Regions from separate parts of the Hyphomicrobium sp. 01T421 genome, predicted to be linked through region 4. Evidence: predicted binding sites of a transcription regulator. Region 4 holds the regulator's gene; each other region holds the start of a gene.

Region 1 (3,415 bases), on a different contig from region 4:
GCGTTGCCATGGAATGAAGCGCAGGCCGTTACCGCCTCACCGTTCGCACCGCTTCTCGGACGGTGGTCGGGCATCGGTATGATTGGCTACAAAGCGAGCCCGACCGAAAAAATCAAATGCCGCGCGACCTACCTGTTGACGGACACCGAGGACGAGCTGAAGCAGACGATCCGCTGTGCCACGGCCGGCGGTGCCGTCGAGATCGTCAGCAATGTGAAGGAAACGGGCGGCAAGCTGACGGGACACTGGAAAGAGACGATCCACAATTTCGAGGGCGACCTGATCGGCGACGTTACGCCGAAAGGCTTTCACGTCGTCATCCAGGGCAGCGACGTCGCCGCCAACATGGACATCGTCGTCAACAACGATAAGCAGGCTGTCGAAATTCAGTTCACGAATTCATCCCTGATCGGCATGACGCTGGTGATGACGAAGGGGTGATCATATCGCACCGCCAGCTTACCACATTTTCAGCGATGAATTTGGCGACCAAGCACTCAAGGCTGCTGCGTCAGAATTTTTCATTGTTTCTGCTGTTGTGGTTGCAGCTCGGCGCGAGCCTGATCTTCCCGAATGGGTACATCGGATCAACCAGCAACGACGGCATTGGCGCGGACAGCCGCTGCATTTTACCGACCTCGATGAGCGGACGAAGCTTTGGGCGACCCGATTTATCGGCAAGTTGCCCCTTCGATGCTTCACTCTGATTTCTCATAAGGGCAACATGCTCAACTATCGTAATGTGCGCGCTGAGCGAGCCGCGGATTTGCGAGTCTATTCAGATGACGCCACTAGCTTTTCGATCGAGCCGAGGCGGAAGCTGTGGTACTCCCAGATGGTTCTAAAAGTTCTCCTGGAGCGAGCGACGGAGTGGTGCCTCGCGCGAAGCCACCGCGATTACGGTGAGGCTCGGCCGGTGGAAATCACGATCGCGCAGCGCGGTGGATTCTACTTAGATCGGTTTAAAACATACCTCGAGAAAGACCGGAGAAATCTTGCTTCCGGTACTAACACGCTGCCACGCAATCTAGCCTGGCCGGTCGTAGATTTGGATCTGATTACGACCGCGCCGGCGAGCAACGTCGCAGGGTTGCAGATTGCTGACATAATAAGCGGTTCATTCTCGAGAGCAGTCGACGAGCGACGGTTTCACTCTTGCGACACCCGGTTTGTCTCAAATCTCGGTGGGCGAATCGCACGGAAAGGAAAAGACCGACGCATCGCCGGATGGGGCGTCACTGGTCTGCCTTGGAATCTTTGGGAAGCCAATCTGAGCGCTGGCCAAGAAAAGCTGTTTCGGATGTTCGGCTATGATGACGAAAAGCTGGTGCGCCCTGGTCCGATTCTTCCAGAGGGTTGATAGACAACCATTCCGGCTGTCATTCCCTCTAGGAGCCGCAGTCAGCCGCAGCTTCGGATAGTTCCAGCGTTTCGCACCAGCGGCTGCAAAGTAGCTTATTTTCGCATCTGCGGCAAGATAAGTCGTTATGAATCAATTAGTTGAGCAACCCATTGATTTTGATTCCGTTTTCGATTCATTGAACTCAATTCTGATGGACTGTTTCGTTCATTTCGTGTGTTCCCCATTCGTTCTTGACTTTATCTCAGCCCGCTGATTAGCTCCCCTTGGGGGAGCAACATGTACGGTCAGATCTCCACGCTCGCGTTCATCGGCATAGAGGCACGGCCTGTCGAAGTGCAGGTCCGCGTGACGCCTGGAGCCGCCGCCTTCGCCATCGTCGGCTTGCCCGACAAGGCGGTCGCCGAAAGCCGCGAGCGCGTCCGCAACGCCCTCCACGCCGTCGGCCTCGGGCTCCCGTTCAAGCACATCACCGTCAACCTCGCGCCCGCCGACCTGCCGAAGGAAGGCAGCCATTTCGATTTGCCCATCGTGCTCGCGATGATGTGCGCGATGGAGGCGATCGCGCCGGATGCCATCGCAGGCTATGCCGCCATCGGCGAACTGGCGCTGGACGGCTCGATACGCGCCGTGCCGGGCACGCTGCCCGCTGCGATGGGCGCCAACGCCATCGGCAAGGGCCTCATCTGCCCCGCAGCCTCGGGCCCCGAAGCGGCCTGGGCCAGCGAAGACCTCGCGATCCTGGCCGCGCCGCATCTCCTGTCGCTCGTAAATCACTTCAAGGGCACACAGACGCTGTCCCGGCCCGAGCCTAACGTCCTCCCGACCCAGAGCTACGCCGTCGACCTCCGCGATATCAAAGGCCAGGAAACGGCCAAGCGCGTCTTGGAGATCGCGGCTGCAGGCAACCACAACCTGCTGATGATCGGGCCGCCCGGCTCCGGCAAATCGATGCTGGCCTCGCGCCTGCCGTCGATCCTCCCGCACCTACAACCCGAAGAGATACTCGAAGTCTCGATGGTGCATTCGCTCGCGGGCGAACTCGTTGGCGGCAAGCTCACGGTCGAGCGGCCGTTTCGCGCGCCGCATCACTCGGCGAGCATGGCGTCGCTCGTTGGCGGCGGCTCGCGGCCAAGGCCCGGCGAGGTCTCGCTTGCGCATCATGGCGTCCTCTTCCTCGATGAGCTGCCCGAGTTCCAGCCGAACGTGCTCGACGCGTTGCGCCAGCCGTTGGAATCGGGCGAGACGGTCATCGCCCGGGCGAACCACCGTATTGCTTACCCGTCCCGCATTCAGCTGATCGCAGCGATGAACCCGTGCAAATGCGGAGGCAGCAATCCCGGCGAACCATGCCGCCGCGGTCCGCGCTGCGTTGGCGATTATCAGGCGCGCGTGTCTGGGCCGCTGCTGGATCGCATCGATCTGCAGATTGAGGTCCCCGCGATATCAGCGGCTGATCTCGTTTTGCCCGCGCCGTCCGAAGGAAGCGCCGAAGTCCGCTCTCGCGTCGCCGCGGCTCGCGATCGACAACGCACGCGGTTCGCGGCGCTGGGCGCAAAAGGTGTCCGCACGAATGCCGATTGCTCGGCAACGCTTCTCGAACAAACGGCGACGCCCGACGAAGCGGGTGTGGCGCTGCTCCGCCATGCGGCGGGAACCCTTGGATTATCGGCGCGAGGCTTTCACCGCACGCTCAAGGTCGCTCGAACCATAGCGGACCTGGAGAGTTGTGAGACCGTGGCCCGCGCTCATGTAGCGGAAGCCCTGAGCTATCGAGGGGAGACGCTGCGGCAAGTCAGAGTATAGTGAAGTCGAGAATGGTGAAGAAAATGGAGTTTCGGAAATCGTCGGTTATTCATGCCGCTGAATACGACGCTGCAAGCCGGAAGTTGGACATCGTTTTTTCGAACGGCAGCTGCATCACCTACTTCGAAGTGCCGGGCCGGGAATACGAGGGCCTCGTCAACGCGGCCTCCGTCGCGGAATATTTCAAGACCCGCATTCGCGGCCACTACGCCTGCGAAGAGTGCGTTGAAACGCGCCGCTGGCGATCAA
Region 2 (3,415 bases), 830 kb from region 4:
TGGATCAACGATCCTTCTGTCGATTGCGTGATCACCACTGGCGGCACCGGGTTTACGGGCCGCGATGTCACCCCGGAAGCGATCAAGCCGCTCTTCGAAAAAGAGATCGAAGGCTTCGCCATTCTGTTTCACATGCTGTCGTTTCAGAAGGTCGGTACGTCGACGATCCAGTCACGGGCGTGCGGAGGCGTATCGCACGGGACGTTTATTTTCTGCTTGCCGGGATCGACGGGAGCGTGCCGCGACGCGTGGGATGGAATACTGAAATTGCAGCTCGATGTCCGCCATCGTCCGTGCAATTTCGTCGAGATCATGCCCCGGCTCGAGGAGCATCGTAAATCCGGCTGAAAAGGGATTTGAGTGAACGCTTAGGGAGCGGTTTCGACCGATCCGTGCAGGCGGGCGACAACGCTCATCGGTAAACCGGCACCATAGAGCACTTGGCAGATCTGGTTGCGCAAGGAACGCGACAGATATCCGTCCCGCTTGTATCGCTCGGCCGATGTTGTGGCGTACGCGTCGAGCATTGCGAGACGTCTGCGGCCAAGACGGCGAGCCAGATCGATGTCTTCCATGATCGGCAGATTTTTGTAGCCGCCGACGGCATCGAAGAGTTGGCGCGGGATCAGCAGGCCCTGATCTCCGTAGGGCACGCGCAAGATCTTGCACCGCAGATGGACGAGACGCTCGAGCAGGCGCGGGGCAATGCCTTTGTCGTCGAGGCGGAATGTGAAGGCGCCTGCAGCCATCGAACGCTCACCGCGATCGACCCGGCGCATGAAGGCCGTTGCGCTGCGTTCCCAGCCATCTTCGAGGACGGTATCGGCGTTTAGAAAGAGGAGCCACGGAAAGCGCGCGAGAGCTGCGCCTTGAGCCAGCTGTCCGCCGCGCCCCGGAGCGCTATCGACCACGTCGGCTCCGGCTTGATCTGCGACCTCAGCGGTACTGTCCGTCGATCCCGCATCGACGACGATGACCTGCTTGACGATACCGCCGATTGCCGACGGAACCAGCGCGGCTAGCGTGGCGGCCAACCTATGCTCAGCGTTTCGCGCGGGAATGATTACCGAGATCATGTTCATTTCCTGGCACGCCGGAGACCCTGCGGCAAGGCGCGCCACGTCGCGGGTCTTAACCACGGCAACGAATTCCGTCTGCTGTTTGTTCTTTATTTGTTCTTGGAAAGCTGCTAATCAGCTCCGCGGTTCGAGAGTTCGGTCGGGAAATGGCTTCGCACAGAGACTTTTCAGATTATCCGGGGGTGCCGGACGTGGTGGATACCGAGCGCCGCCGCGGCCGGGGTGCGCGCTCCAACAGAACGGGGCACTTCGAGGCTCAGGCGCATGAAGAGTTCGACGACGGATGGGAGACGCTCGGCGACCTCGAGGCCTTCAAAACAGAGGTTTTCGAGGACACGAGCAAGTCGATCATCTCGCATAACGACAGCCCCGACGTTTCCTTCGACAGCTCGATAAATCCGTACAGGGGTTGCGAGCACGGCTGCATCTATTGCTATGCGCGGCCGAGCCATTGCTATCTCGGGCATTCGGCGGGTCTCGATTTCGAGACGAAGCTCTACGCGAAACCCAACGCCGCCGTTCTTCTAGAGCGCGAACTCAAACGGCCTGGCTACAAACCGGAAACGATTGCGATCGGCGGCAATACAGATCCTTATCAGCCGATCGAGCGGGAACGCCGGATTACGCGCGCAATACTCGAAGTCATGGCGAAGACCAATCATCCGATCGGCATCATCACGAAATCGGCGCTCGTCGCGCGCGATATCGATATTCTGGGTCCGATGGCTGCGAAGAATTTGGCGAGAGTCGCGGTCTCGATAACAACGCTCGATCGTCATGTTGCCCGCGCGATGGAGCCCCGCGCGGCGACGCCGTCGCGGCGGCTCGATACCGTCAAGCGGCTCGCGGATGCTGGAATTCCGGTGACGGTCATGGTGGCGCCGATCATTCCGGGCCTGACGGATCATGAAATCGAGCCGATACTGGAAGCTGCCCGGGAAGCCGGCGCGCGCGATGCGGGTTACGTGCTGCTGCGGTTGCCGCTCGAGATCAAAGATCTCTTTCGCGAATGGCTGCGAGAGGAATTTCCCGATCGCGCCGACAAAGTCATTTCGCTGCTTCGTTCAATGCACGGCGGGCGTGACTACACGGCTGATTTCGGCGTCCGCCAACGCGGGCGAGGTCCATATGCTTCGCAGATCGCTCTCCGCTTCCGGCTCGCAAAGAAGCGGCTCGGCCTCGGCGATGAACGCGTTCCGCTTCGAACTGATCTTTTCATTAGGCCCGGAAACGGGGGACAACAGCTCTCACTGCTTTGACATCGCGGTCGGCGCGATGATCAAGTTTGTGAATGAAGATCGCCGATTCGCGCATCAAGCCGACGTTCGAACTCGAAGCCGCGGAGCATCAGCTCGGCTCTCGACCGATTGCGGGCGTGGATGAGGCGGGCCGAGGACCGTGGGCGGGACCTGTCATTGCGGCGGCCGTCATCCTCGATCCCGATAAGATCCCGGCGAATATCGACGACAGCAAAATTCTCGACGAAGACTCTCGCGCCTTTCTCTACCGACGCATCATGAAGGTCGCGATTGTCGCTGTGGGCGTTGCCGACGTCGAGCGGATCGATCGCGAGAATATTCTGGGCGCTACACTCTGGGCGATGGCTCAGGCCATCAGCCAGCTTACTGAGATTCCGAAGCTGGTGCTCATCGACGGCAATAAAGCGCCGAGAGTTGCGATGTCGACGCGGACGATCGTCAAAGGCGATTCCAAGTGCCTTTCGATTGCGGCCGCATCGATTATCGCGAAGGTTACGCGCGACCGGATGATGATGGAGATGGCGCGCGATTATCCTGGCTACGGCTTCGAGCGCCACAAGGGCTACGGCACGCCGGAACATCAGGCGGCAATCGACAAGCTCGGCGTCTCGGCGATGCACCGGCGATCGTTCAAACCGGTGCAACTTGCACTCGGTCTCGGACCGGCGCTCGGACTTGGGCTCGCCGACGCTTAGTCCGCGAGCGGACTCAAGTTGCACATCGAATCAAAAAATATAAATCGCTTGCGTGTGTCGAACGTGTATTCACGCGCGCTTCCGATCATGTACAAAGCTCGCAGGCTCGCGCCATGAGTATGTATGAGGCGAGCGTTTAGTAATCGTAGCGTAGCAGGTTCTGTACATGGGTTCGCGTCGCGTCAAAGTCCGCTCGCAGAGCGGGAAGATTCTCGTTGGTGATTGCATCGCTGAGCTCAAGAAGCTCCCGACAGCGAGCGTCGATCTCGTTTTCGCCGATCCGCCGTACAATCTGCAGCTCGCCGGCGATCTCATGCGCCCGAACAATACGAAGGTCGATGGCGTCGACGACCAATGGGATAAATTCGACGACTTCGCGGCC
Region 3 (3,415 bases), on a different contig from region 4:
ATGATCCGGCTGTCGGAGAAGCCCGAGATCTTCTTCCAGATCGCGTAAGCCTCGTCGTCCGTGTGATAGATCGTGACGAGCAGCCGCGTCTTGTCGAGGCCGAAGTCCTTCGTCAGCAAATTCCAGGCAAGTTCGATCGCGCGTTCTTTGAAGTAGTCGCCGAACGAGAAGTTGCCGAGCATCTCGAAGAACGTGTGATGGCGCGCCGTATAGCCGACGTTGTCGAGGTCGTTGTGCTTGCCGCCCGCGCGCACGCATTTCTGCGATGACGTGGCGCGAGGAATGGCGCGCGTCTCCTGACCGGTGAAGACGTTCTTGAACTGCACCATCCCGGCGTTCGTGAACATGAGCGTCGGATCGTTACGCGGCACGAGCGGCGATGACGGCACAATCTCGTGCCCGTTCTTTCCAAAGAAATCGAGAAACGAAGCGCGGATTTCGCTGACGCCGGCCATATGGTGCTTTCGAGCCTGATATTGAGAGTGAATTTGCTCCGAGAACGCGCCTCGGAACGGTTTAAGGCCGCCGTTGTAGCGGCGGCCTCTGAACGTGTCCAGAAAAGGCGATAGCGGACTGAATGACGCGAGGCGCGGCATTTTCAGAACGCCCAGCGCCCGTCAAAACCCGCCTGCCAGACCCGTCGGGTATCCGATCCTCGGGCTGATCCGAGGATCGGTTCGCCGGTGGGCGACAGCAGCGCACAGTAACCTCGGCCGGAAGCAGCCGATCGTGGCCTCCTTAGCGCTTCGCCTTGGCGACCTTCTTGCCAGACTCCTCATCAGGGAGAACGCCGTCCTCGTCCGGCTCTTCCCCGTCGTCCTCACCAACACCCGGATCGGCAAGCATCTTCTCGACGATGAGCCCGGCATTGGCACGGATAGCCCGCTCCAACTCGGCCGCCGCCTTCGGATTTTCCTTGAGATAGGTCTTGGCGTTCTCGCGGCCCTGGCCGATACGGTCGCCATTATAGGAAAGCCACGCGCCCGACTTCTCGACGAGCCCAGCCTTGACGCCGAGATCGATCAGCTCGCCGACCTTCGAGATGCCTTCGCCATACATGATGTCGAACTCGACCTGCTTGAAGGGCGGAGCCACCTTGTTCTTGACGACCTTGACGCGCGTCTGGTTGCCGACCGACTCCTCGCGTTCCTTGATCTGCCCGATGCGGCGAATATCGAGGCGAACGGACGCGTAGAACTTCAGCGCGTTGCCGCCCGTCGTCGTCTCCGGATTGCCGAACATGACGCCGATCTTCATACGGATCTGGTTGATGAAGATCACCATGGTGCCGGACTTGGATATAGCGCCGGTCAGCTTGCGCAACGCCTTGCTCATGAGGCGCGCCTGCATTCCGGGCTGCATATCGCCCATCTCGCCCTCGAGTTCGGCCTGCGGAGTGAGCGCCGCGACGCTGTCCACGACCAACACGTCGATCGCGCCCGAGCGCACGAGCGTATCGGCGATTTCCAGCGCCTGCTCGCCTGTGTCGGGCTGCGAAATCAAGAGGTCCTCGACCTTGACGCCGAGCTTCCGCGCATAGGTGGGATCGAGCGCATGCTCGGCGTCCACGAACGCACAAATTCCGCCCTTCTTCTGAGCCTCCGCGATCACATGCAGCGTCAGCGTCGTCTTGCCCGACGATTCAGGCCCATAGATCTCAACGACCCGCCCCTTGGGAAGGCCGCCTATTCCGAGCGCAATATCAAGACCGAGCGATCCCGTGGAGATCGCCTCGATGTCGAGCTTCTCACTGGCGCCGAGACGCATGATCGACCCTTTGCCAAAGGCCTTGTCAATCTGCGCGAGTGCATTCTCTAGCGCCTGCTTCTTATCCATTTTGCCCCCTTCGAGCACAGTCCAGTCCGGCCGTTCCATCGTGTCACCCTCAATCCCTATGGCAAGCGCCCCACGCCATCAATTAAGGATCTGTGTACTTGATTTGTTCCGAATCTGTCAATCTCGTTTTGTTCTCACACCCCGCGAACGCGGAGCCTGGAGTTCCATTAACGCTACACCTGTAACCGGCGAAACAGCGCCACTTGTCGCCACGATGCAATCTCCTGTGCATGTTCAAGCCAAGGAGGCTCCCGTGCACAAGATTTCCGCCACGTTCCTCGCCGCTGTCGTGGCCGCTAGCGTATTCGCGTCGACTGCCCAAGCGCGCATGGGTGGCGGCGGCCATTTTGCGATGTTCATCCTTCGCGCCGGAGCCCACGCTGCCGAGCAGAATGCCTGGGAGCAGCAGCGCCGTCGCCGCTACGAAGCCGAGGCAAGACAGCGCCGGATTGCCGAAGCCCGGCAAGCTGCCGCCGCAAAGCGGGCGCGCCTCATAGCCCTCGAGAAAAGAGAAGCCCAGAAGCTCGCGGCAGCCGAGGCGGCGAAGCAAACGGCGGCCGCGGAGACGACGCCAGAGCTGAAGCCAGTGCTGAAAAAAAGCGACCGTCTGCCGGAAACAGCTGCCGTGACGTCACAAGACGACGCCTCGAAACCGGCAACGAAAACGGCAACCGTCGCAACAACTGAAGAGGCGACCCCCGTCGCGGCGAACACCTGCCGCAGATACTCGGCCGCCGCTGACGGCCTCGTCGACACGCCCTGCGAATAAACGGGCGTTCTGGATCAACTCGCAACCTTTGGCGCGCCATAACTGGAACTTATGGCGCGTCCACCTGCACTCTGGGTTATCTCGATATCCGCGTCTAAACCGGCGCCATAACGACAATCCGAAGCACAAGGTGAACACGTAATGAGCAGTCCTACTTCCCGCCCCGCATCAGGGCGTTTCGGCATTCGCGTCGGCGAAGCCCTCGTTGCAGGCGGCCCTCCGGGAACGGCGGCTGAACCCGAAGTTGCGATCGGCGAGATGGACGGGCCATTCGGCACCGCGTTTGCGACCCTCCTCGGCGATCAGGTCAAAGGCCACACCCGCGTACTGTCGCTTCTCAACACCGACGTCATGGTTCGCCCGCCGACGATCTGCGTCAGCAAAGTGACAGTCGACAACGAGCGTTACACGAGCATCCTGATGGGCACCGTCCAATACGCCACCGCGATGGGCGTGCTCGATGCCGTGCGTTCCGGAGATCTGCCGAAAGACAAGGTCGACGACCTCGGCATCATCGTTTCGGTCTGGCTCCATCCGTCGGTCGCCACGATCGAAAAACTCGACCACAAAGTTCTGTTCGACATTCACCGCAAGGCGACCTCGCTCGCCATCCATAAGGCGATGAACTACCAGCCTTCGATCGATTGGCTGCTCGAGAACCAGGACAAGATCATCCACAAATACTTCGAGCGCGGTCTGAAGGGCGAGATCTAAGCGTCTATCCCCCTCCCCCTTGCGGGGAGGGGTCAGGGGTGGGGGTCATATCGCAAGCTCGGTGCTTCGCGCCACACTTCGCGCCCGGCGGCCGGC
Region 4 (3,415 bases):
GTCCTTTGCCGCCGTCACGGCCCTGATCGCGTCGCACGAAACATTGAGTAATTTTCTCGGACGTCAGTCGAGGCCGCACCCGGCGCTGAAGGTGCTGAAATTCTTCGGCGAGATCGTCGCCTCGACACTCATCGCGAGCGTGGCCGTCGCTCCGCTCGCCGCCTATAACTTTCACCAGAGCCAGCAATATGCCGTGCTCGGCAATATGATCGCCATCCCGATCTGCAACATCATCGTTATGCCCGCAGCATTGCTGGCGATGGTTCTGATGCCGTTCGGGCTTGAATGGTTCGGCCTGAAGCCGATGGGTTGGGGCATCGAAGGCATGGCCTGGTGCGCGAACAAGGTCGGCGCGCTGCCCGGCGCCGTCGGCCACCTTCCGGAAATCCCGGCATTCGCATTCATTCTCATGCTTGCCGGCGGAATTTGGCTTTCGCTTTGGCAAACGCGAATCCGGCTCTTCGGCGTCGCTCTCTTCGTTCTGGGCCTGCTCGGAGCGCCATTGATGTCACGCCCGGATATCCTCATCGGCCAGAAAGGCCTGATCGCCGTGCGCGATACGTCCGGAAAACTTTCAGCACTCCCGAACAAGGGCGCGAAATACGACCTGGACCGCTGGCTCGAATACGACGGAGACGGCCGGACGGCGCGCGACGCGCAATCCGGCGACGCGTTCTCGTGTGATGCGGTCGGCTGCATTGCCCACGTCAAAGGCGCAACGGTCGCGGTCGCCCGGCATCCGGCAGCCGTGACCGACGATTGCTTGAATGCCGATGTGCTGGTGATCAATGACCCGAAGCCCGAAGACTGCGCGGTGCCGGCGACCGTCATCGACGTCTTCGACCGTTGGCGTAACGGCTCCTACGCCCTCTACATCGATCGAAGCGATGATAACCCCGAGCCGCGCGTTCGCCTTGAGACGGTCGCATCCCGCCGCGGCGAGCGGCCGTGGAGCGTCATGCCCGAAAGGAAAACGCGCGGCGGCCTTCCGAAACCCCGCATCCTAGAGACACCCGGCGCAGCGCCACCGGCTGCGGCGCCTCCGCGGTCAATGGCGGAAGCTGAAGTCGAGCCGCGAACGCTCGCCGAGAGCGATCCGGGCGAGGAGCCGGACTTTGAGCCAGAGTTCACAGCAGAGTTCACGAATGCCGTGCCGGCCGCCAACGACGCCCAGTAACTCCCTCTGCGCCCAGCTCTGTAGTCACTCAGTAGCAGCTCAGTAGCGCCGCAACAGCCCCACGAGCCGGCCCTGGATGTCGATCTGGTCGGGCCCGAAAATGCGCGTCTTGAATTCGGGGTTGGCCGCTTCGAGCGCAATCGTCGAGCCCTTCTTGCGAAGCCGCTTCAACGTCGCTTCCTCGCCTTCGACGAGCGCAACGATGATGTCCCCGTTCTCGGCGTTATTGCACCGGCGGATGATGACGGTATCGCCGTCGTGGATACCCGCCTCGATCATCGAGTCGCCCTTCACCTCGAGCGCGAAATGTTCGCCGTTCGTCAGGATGTCCGGCGGCACGGCGATGTCGTGCGTGTGGTTTTGAATGGCGCTGATCGGCGTACCGGCAGCGATCCGCCCCATGACGGGGATCGATACCGTCCGCGCATCGATGATGTGCGACGGCGGCGGCGGAGAAACGCTCGCCCGCGGCCCGGAGCCTTCGATCACGCTGGGCTGGAAGCCGCCACGTTGGGGCATGGATGCGACGGACGCGCCTGAAGTGTGGCCCGCGTGGTGGCCGGCATTTGGCGCAACCGCCTGGCCACCAATCTGGCCGCCATTCTGGACGCCTGTCTGCCCGCCGGTCTGATTATCCGGCAGCTTGATCACTTCGATCGCCCGCGCCCTGTGCGGCAGCCGGCGGATGAACCCGCGCTCCACAAGGGCCGTGATCAGCCGGTGAATGCCGGATTTAGACCTCAGATCCAGCGCATCCTTCATTTCGTCGAAGGATGGGGGCACGCCGCGTTCCTGCATGCGCGCATGGATGAAGAGCAGGAGGTCTTTCTGTTTCTCGGTGAGCATCGCGTTTCGTCTCAAGCCTTCCATGGCTGCGCGGGGACCGTGGGCCGAAACGCTGACCACCGATCGGGCACCCGCTGAATGACGGTACAAATCATGTATGTACGCTACACGTTCTTGTCTCGTTCCGCAAGCGCGCCCCGCGTTATCCCTATTCGACAGCGTCAATGGCAACGCGCGAGTGGCTCGAATGCCTCGCATGGCTAAGCGGCCAGATTGAACGGCTCCGCGAATCCAAACTCCGCTGATGAGCGGTAACGGGAGAACGCGAAATGCAGATGAAATGGTCTCCGCTGTTCCTGACAGCCGTGGCGGTGCTGGCGCTTTGCGGAGGAGAGGCCCGCGCCGACGGCTGCGACGACATGAAGGCGCTCTGCAAGGAAGCGACGGCGAAGGCCCTGAAATGCACGAAGGAGCAGTCGACCGCCGAGTGCAAGGCGCTGATCGACGTGCGCGACGCGACGTGCACGCAGATCGATCTCGTCTGCAAGCCGGCGGCCCCCGAGCCGGAATAGAAGCGCCGCAATAGACCGCGCCGGAATGACCCGCGCCAATAGGGGTGCCCGAATTCCGCCGCGACGCGGCCGCGCAAAAGCACGCGTGCCGTGCGACGGAAACCCGGTCGCCGCCGGTTCAACACCGGACGCGCCATTGGGACTATGGGCTGTTTGAGCGGGCATTGTCGGGCCATGCAGGGTTGGTTCTCGCAGATCGTCATAGGCGTCATCGTCACCGTTCTCGGAACGCTCATAGCCAACGCCGTCACCGGCGGCCGCGCCGGACACCATTTCATCCCGAGCTTCCACGCTTCCTCTCGACGTTGATTTCCGCACCGGCGGCCGGCTCCGCGTAAGCGGTGTCGCCGGTGCCAAGCAAAAAGCCCGGCTCCGCGCCAGCGGAGTCGTTGGCCCCCACAACGAAGAACGACGCCACATCGAACGCGCACGGCGGCCGGCTCCCCAGAGGGGAGTCGCCGTGCGCAATCAAAAAGCACGAAGCGGACGGGTTCCGCGGCTGGGTCGTGCAGCAATGAAGTCTCGGAACCGATCCGCTCCGTGACAGACCGAGAACAGGGTCTCGAGCGCGGTCACTTTACGTCAGCGGGATGCTCCGCACACAGGCTTCTCACCCTGTGCGAACCGGTCGATCGCCTTGTCCGGAAGCGCGCGTCACGCCCCGGGTCGGGCTGCCCCACCCGAGCCCGGCGCAACGCCTTGCGCACGAGCCCTTTGCCGGATGGGCGAAACGATTATGCGAGGGAAGGCGAGAGCGGGGATAAGTTTTTTTGACACGGATGAATATGAGCAGTGCCAACAGAACCGCTTGTCCTTGCGATCTCTGCTCCGATTAGGCCGCTTGCCGACTATCAGAAGAGCGGTTCAAACAACGAACGAG

Evidence for each region. The regulator LexA, encoded in region 4, represses DNA repair genes until DNA is damaged. The targets are predictions, from matches to a motif close to TGTTCNNNNTGTGTTCNG.
Region 1: AC1DK3_RS16220 (YifB family Mg chelatase-like AAA ATPase) is a predicted target of LexA. The motif match lies at 1,578-1,595, and genes of this name have one in related genera.
Region 2: AC1DK3_RS01430 (PA0069 family radical SAM protein) is a predicted target of LexA. The motif match lies at 1,163-1,180, and genes of this name have one in related genera.
Region 3: recA (recombinase RecA) is a predicted target of LexA. The motif match lies at 1,930-1,947, and genes of this name have one in related genera.

Annotation. Positions count from the first base shown of each region.
Region 1 is NZ_JBFTQC010000002.1:393,138-396,552, forward strand. It holds gene AC1DK3_RS16210 (hypothetical protein) at 1-441, shown strand, start outside; gene AC1DK3_RS16215 (DUF3800 domain-containing protein) at 467-1,360, shown strand; gene AC1DK3_RS16220 (YifB family Mg chelatase-like AAA ATPase) at 1,640-3,166, shown strand; gene AC1DK3_RS16225 (KTSC domain-containing protein) at 3,178-3,415, shown strand, end outside.
Region 2 is NZ_JBFTQC010000001.1:293,967-297,381, reverse strand. It holds gene moaB (molybdenum cofactor biosynthesis protein B) at 1-348, shown strand, start outside; gene AC1DK3_RS01435 (TIGR04283 family arsenosugar biosynthesis glycosyltransferase) at 369-1,076, opposite strand; gene AC1DK3_RS01430 (PA0069 family radical SAM protein) at 1,226-2,338, shown strand; gene AC1DK3_RS01425 (ribonuclease HII) at 2,371-3,033, shown strand; gene AC1DK3_RS01420 (DNA methyltransferase) at 3,200-3,415, shown strand, end outside.
Region 3 is NZ_JBFTQC010000004.1:109,381-112,795, reverse strand. It holds gene alaS (alanine--tRNA ligase) at 1-455, opposite strand, end outside; gene recA (recombinase RecA) at 739-1,875, opposite strand; gene AC1DK3_RS19280 (hypothetical protein) at 2,090-2,605, shown strand; gene fae (formaldehyde-activating enzyme) at 2,747-3,319, shown strand.
Region 4 is NZ_JBFTQC010000001.1:1,127,373-1,130,787, forward strand. It holds gene AC1DK3_RS05185 (ComEC/Rec2 family competence protein) at 1-1,177, shown strand, start outside; gene lexA (transcriptional repressor LexA) at 1,217-2,023, opposite strand; gene AC1DK3_RS05195 (hypothetical protein) at 2,293-2,535, shown strand; gene AC1DK3_RS05200 (hypothetical protein) at 2,710-2,844, shown strand; gene AC1DK3_RS05205 (hypothetical protein) at 3,368-3,415, opposite strand, start outside.